2 regions of the Enterobacter sichuanensis genome follow, and region 1 is predicted to be linked to the other one. Evidence: riboswitches for the same ligand, from Rfam matches in the RefSeq annotation. Region 1 holds a riboswitch; the other holds the start of a gene.
What was found. A riboswitch is a leader RNA that binds a small molecule or an ion and turns the genes downstream of it on or off. The one in region 1 is predicted to bind thiamine pyrophosphate.
Positions count from the first base shown of each region.

Region 2: another riboswitch for thiamine pyrophosphate. It lies ahead of thiC (phosphomethylpyrimidine synthase ThiC); the one in region 1 lies ahead of thiB (thiamine ABC transporter substrate binding subunit).

Region 1 covers NZ_CP027986.1:713,590-716,717, reverse strand. Annotated here, with positions in the region: gene sgrR (HTH-type transcriptional regulator SgrR) at 1-1,371, shown strand, start outside; TPP riboswitch at 1,408-1,508, shown strand; gene thiB (thiamine ABC transporter substrate binding subunit) at 1,540-2,523, shown strand; gene thiP (thiamine/thiamine pyrophosphate ABC transporter permease ThiP) at 2,499-3,128, shown strand, end outside.
Region 2 covers NZ_CP027986.1:234,830-237,957, reverse strand. Annotated here, with positions in the region: gene nudC (NAD(+) diphosphatase) at 1-436, opposite strand, end outside; gene C1N69_RS01115 (Rsd/AlgQ family anti-sigma factor) at 532-1,017, shown strand; TPP riboswitch at 1,072-1,180, shown strand; gene thiC (phosphomethylpyrimidine synthase ThiC) at 1,260-3,128, shown strand, end outside.

The DNA of each region.
Region 1 (3,128 bases):
TTGGTGGGCGATAAAGCCGCGGTGCGCCAGATGCTGGTTTCCCATCTCGGACGCAGTTTCCGCCAGGGCCGTCACATCCTGCGGGTCCTCTACTATCGCCCGATGAAAAACCTGTTGCCCGGCACGGCCTTGCGCCGCTCAGAAACCCACATGGCCCGACAAATCTTCAGCGGCCTGACGCGGATAAATGAGGAAAATGGGGAACTGGAAGCAGATATCGCTCACCACTGGCAGCAACTTTCCCCGCTTCACTGGCGCTTTTTTTTACGCCCTGGCATCCACTTTCATCATGGCCGCGAGCTGGAAATGCACGACGTCATCACCTCTCTGGAACGCGCCCGTACGCTGCCGCTCTACTCGCATATTTCGCGCGTCCACTCGCCAACGGCATGGACGCTGGATATTGAGCTTTCACAGCAGGACCAGTGGCTCCCCTGGCTGCTGGGCTATGTGCCGTCAATGATTTTGCCCGGCGAGTGGGAATCGATGAACAATTTTGCCAGCCTGCCGATAGGTACCGGGCCCTACGCCGTCTCCCGTAATAATAACAACCAGCTGAAAATCCGCGCGTTTGATGACTACTTTGGCTATCGGGCGCTGATCGACGAAGTGAATGTGTGGGTATTGCCGGATCTGAATGAAGAGCTGAGCGCCGGCCTGACGCTGGAAGGTCCCACCACGGGAGAAAAGGCCGTGGAGAGTCGCCTGGAGGAGGGATGCTACTATCTGCTGTTCGACAGCCGCACCCACCGCGGGGCCAACCCGGCCGTCCGTAAGTGGATCAGCCATATACTGTCCCCTTCCAACCTGATCTACCATGCGGAAGAGCAGTATCAGACCTACTGGTTCCCGGCGTACGGCCTGCTACCGCGCTGGCACCATGCCCGCCCGGCGCACGCCGACAAACCTGCTGGGCTGGAGTCCATCTCACTGACCTACTACCGCGAACATGTGGAGCATCGTTTTATCGCCAGGATCATGACCAGACTACTGGCAGCGGAAGGGGTTAAGCTGGAGATCAGGGAAGTGGATTATCACGAATGGCACCAGGGGGAGATAACCAGTGATATCTGGCTGAACAGCGCCAACTTCACCCTGCCGCTCGATTTTTCATTATTCTCGCACCTTTATGAAGTCCCGCTGATCCAGCACTGCATCGACCGTGACTGGCAACAGGATGCCGCCCGGTGGCGTGCGGGCGAGATGAATCTTGCCGTATGGTGCCAGCAGCTGCTGGCTGAACAGGCGATCGTTCCCTTGATCCACCACTGGCTGATGATCCAGGGACAACGCAGTATGCGAGGCCTGCGGATGAATACCCTGGGCTGGTTCGATTTCAAATCGGCCTGGTTTGCCCCGCCGGAACCATAACGCTTTCGTAATATTCACCAAATCATTACAATACCGCCGTTCTCAACGGGGTGCTGCATCACTGATGTGCGCTGAGATAATACCCGTCGAACCTGATCCGGATAACGCCGGCGAAGGGATTTGAGGCTGTCGCTCAAAATCCTTTGCCACTCAACCCTGAGGTGCAAAGTGTTAAAAAAAGTTCTTCCCCTGCTGGCGCTGTTTGCGCTGCCTGCTTTAGCTAAGCCCGTTCTGACGGTCTACACCTACGACTCTTTCTCTGCCGACTGGGGCCCAGGCCCGGTCGTCAAAAAAGCCTTTGAAGCGGACTGTAACTGCGAACTGAAGTTCGTGGCGCTGGAGGACGGCGTCTCACTGCTCAACCGTCTGCGTATGGAAGGAAAAAACAGCAAAGCGGATGTGGTACTCGGGCTCGATAACAACCTGCTGGAGGCCGCCTCGCAAACCAAACTCTTTGCCAAAAGCGGCGTAGCGGCAGAAGCCGTTAACGTGCCTGGCGGCTGGAAAAACGACACCTTTGTGCCGTTCGACTACGGCTACTTTGCTTTTGTCTATGACAAAAACAAGCTGAAAAACCCGCCGAAGAGCCTGAAAGAGCTGGTGGAAAGCGACCAGAAATGGCGTGTAATTTATGAAGACCCACGCACCAGTACGCCGGGTCTGGGCCTGCTGCTGTGGATGCAAAAAGTCTACGGGGACAAAGCGCCCCAGGCGTGGCAGAAGCTGGCCGCCAAAACCGTGACGGTGACCAAAGGCTGGAGCGAAGCCTATGGCCTGTTCCTGAAAGGCGAAAGCGACCTGGTGTTGAGCTACACCACCTCTCCGGCTTACCACATTATCGCCGAGAAGAAAGATAACTATGCCGCTGCTGATTTTGCTGAAGGGCATTATCTGCAGGTGGAAGTGGCCGCACGTACCGCCGCCAGCAAACAGCCGGAGCTGGCAGAAAAATTCCTGAAATTTATGGTATCACCCGCCTTCCAGAACGCCATTCCGGCAGGAAACTGGATGTATCCCGTCACGAATGTTGCGCTACCAGCAGGGTTCGAGCAGCTGACCAAACCAAAAACCTCGCTGGAATTTACGCCGCAGCAGGTCGCCGCGCAGCGTGCAGCATGGGTAAGTGAATGGCAACGCGCCGTCAGCCGTTAATTCCCGGCTGGTTACTGCCCGGGCTGCTCGCCGCCATAGTCATGGTGGCGGTCAGTCTGGGTGCCTTTCTTGCGTTGTGGTTTAACGCGCCAGAGAGCGACCTGCTCGCGCTCTGGCACGACAGCTATCTCTGGCACGTCATCCGTTTTTCATTCTGGCAGGCGTTTCTGTCTGCCCTGCTGTCGGTCATTCCGGCCATTTTTCTTGCGCGCGCGCTCTATCGCAGGCGTTTCCCCGGCAGGCAGGCCCTGCTGCGCCTGTGCGCCATGACCCTGATCCTGCCCGTGCTGGTGGCCGTTTTTGGCATTCTGAGCGTTTACGGCCGCCAGGGCTGGCTGGCCTCTCTGTGCGGCCTGCTTGGTCTTGAATGGACCTTCTCGCCTTACGGGCTGAAAGGCATTTTGCTGGCGCACGTGTTTTTCAATATGCCGATGGCGACACGCCTCTTTTTGCAGGCGCTGGAGAACATTCCCGGCGAACAGCGTCAGATTGCCGCCCAGCTTGGTATGCGCGGCATCTCATTCTTCCGCTTTGTCGAATGGCCTTGGCTGCGCCGCCAGCTCCCGCCCGTAGCGGCATTGATCTTCATGCTCTGCTTTGCCAGC
Region 2 (3,128 bases), 480 kb from region 1:
GCTGGGCCAGCAAGATAGAATCCTCCCGGCGGATAGCGACGATAATGCACGGCGCAATTTGTGGGTAGTAGCGTTCGCGGCAGTGGCTGCAGAGCATCGCCCACTCGGTTTTGCTCGGGTGCATAGTGTGACCGCAGTAGCCGCAGTATTTATGCGAGCGGTAAAACTCCGCCAGCTGTACACCACGCCCCGCCAGCTGGAACAGGCCCACGTCCAGATCCAACACCTGTCGAACCGATCCCATGTCCTGACGACGGGGTTGTTGGATCAACCACACCGCATCTCCCTGCCATTCGCCGATCTTCAGCGCCGGCTGGCCCACAAGATCGAACCTCTCTGCTGCGCCATAAGGGATCTCCCCGTCAGGAAGCCATAATTTTTGTTCGTGACTGACGATCCACCAACCGAGATCTGATTTTTCAATAATACGATCCATATCTATTGCACTACCTTCGCTTCACTGACATGTTGTTAGCATTGTGGTTACATTCTGGATGAGCAGATTCAATCCTACACTTTGCGGAGTCGACCATGTTAAACCAGCTGGAAAGCCTGACTGAGCGCGTTAGAGGAAGTAACAAACTGGTGGATCGCTGGCTACATGTGCGCAAGCATCTACTCGTGGCTTATTACAATCTGGTCGGTATTAAGCCTGGCAAAGAATCGTTTATGCGGTTGAATGAAAAAGCGCTGGATGATTTTTGTCAGAGCCTGGTCGACTATCTGTCCGACGGCCATTTCAATATTTATGAACGCATTATCCGCGAAATGGAAGGGACAACACCGTATTTAGCGGCCAGCAAACTCTATCCGCTGCTGGAAGCCAACACCCAACAGATCATGGATTACTACGATTCCACGCTTGAGAACGCCATCGATCACGATAACTATCTTGAGTTCCAGCAGGCGCTTTCCGACCTTGGCGAAGCGCTGGAAGAGCGATTCACGCTGGAAGATAAGCTGATTAGCCTCGTCCTTGATGCCAGCCCCGAAGATAACATCGTGCGCCCTGCTTGAGTTCTTAATCGTTAACGAGTAATTTACAACCATTCGCCCCTCTCACGAGGGGGATTTTTCTTGTCGGAGTGCCCAGAGCGAAAGCCGGGCTGAGACCGTTAATTCGGGATCCGCGGAACCTGATCAGGTTAATACCTGCGAAGGGAACAAGAGTCACACTGCTGTTGTATCGCCCCCTGGGCGATCCTCTCTTGCTTCATCCGTCGTCTGACAAGCCATGTCCTTCACTTTTGGAATGAGCTATGTCTACTGCAAAACTGACCCGCCGCGAACAGCGCGCACAGGCCCAACACTTTATTGATACCCTGGAAGGCACTGCTTTCCCGAACTCAAAACGCATCTACATTTCCGGCTCCCGGGCGGATATCCGCGTCCCGATGCGTGAAATCCAGCTGAGCCCGACGCTTATCGGCGGCAGCAAAGATAACCCGCAGTATGAAGACAACGAAGCTGTGCCGGTGTATGACACCTCCGGCCCGTACGGCGATCCTGCTGTTGCCATTAACGTGCAGCAGGGTCTGGCGAAACTGCGCCAGCCATGGATTGATGAACGTAATGACTGCGAAGCGCTGTCTGATCGCAGTTCGGCTTACACCAAAGCGCGTCTGGCCGACGACGGTCTTGACGAGCTGCGCTTCGCCGGACTGCTGACGCCGAAACGGGCGAAAGCGGGCAAACGTGTGACCCAGTTGCACTATGCGCGCCAGGGTATTATCACGCCGGAGATGGAGTTTATCGCTATCCGTGAAAACATGGGGCGCGAGCGCATCCGCAGCGAAGTGCTCCGCCATCAGCATCCGGGCGAAGGCTTTGGCGCTCGCCTGCCGGAGAACATCACGCCGGAGTTTGTGCGTGATGAGGTGGCCGCAGGCCGTGCGATTATCCCCGCCAACATCAACCACCCGGAATCTGAGCCGATGATTATCGGCCGCAATTTCCTGGTGAAGGTTAACGCCAATATCGGTAACTCGGCCGTCACCTCTTCCATCGAAGAAGAGGTGGAAAAGCTCGTCTGGTCAACGCGCTGGGGTGCGGACACGGTCATGGATCTCTCAACCGGGCGCTATATTCACGAAACCCGCGAGTGGATCCTGCGTAACAGCCCGGTTCCTATCGGAACGGTGCCCGTCTACCAGGCCCTGGAGAAGGTCAACGGCATTGCCGAAGACCTCACCTGGGAAGCCTTCCGCGACACGCTGCTGGAGCAGGCTGAACAGGGCGTAGATTACTTCACCATTCACGCGGGCGTACTGCTGCGCTACGTGCCGATGACGGCGAAACGTCTGACCGGTATTGTCTCACGCGGCGGCTCCATCATGGCCAAATGGTGCCTGTCGCACCATAAAGAGAACTTCCTCTACGAACACTTCCGCGAGATCTGCGAAATCTGCGCCGCGTACGATGTCTCCCTGTCGCTGGGGGATGGCCTGCGTCCGGGCTCCATTCGCGACGCCAACGACGAAGCGCAGTTTGCCGAGCTGCATACCCTGGGCGAGCTGACCAAAATCGCCTGGGAGTATGACGTGCAGGTGATGATTGAAGGCCCGGGACATGTGCCGATGCAGATGATCCGCCGCAATATGACCGAAGAGCTGGAGCACTGCCACGAAGCGCCATTCTACACCCTGGGGCCGTTGACCACCGATATTGCGCCAGGCTATGACCACTTCACATCCGGGATTGGGGCGGCGATGATCGGCTGGTTCGGTTGCGCCATGCTCTGCTATGTGACGCCGAAAGAGCACCTCGGCCTGCCTAACAAAGAGGACGTGAAGCAGGGGCTGATTACCTACAAAATCGCCGCCCACGCTGCGGACCTGGCGAAAGGCCATCCCGGCGCGCAAATCCGCGATAACGCCATGTCGAAGGCACGCTTTGAATTCCGCTGGGAAGATCAGTTCAACCTGGCGCTGGACCCGTTCACCGCCCGCGCCTATCACGACGAGACCCTGCCGCAGGAATCGGGCAAAGTCGCGCACTTCTGCTCCATGTGCGGACCGAAATTCTGCTCGATGAAAATCAGCCAGGAGGTACGCGACTACGCCGCCACGCAAACCATTGAAGTGGGCATGGCGGACATGTCTGAAACCTTCCGCGCCAAAGGCGGCGAA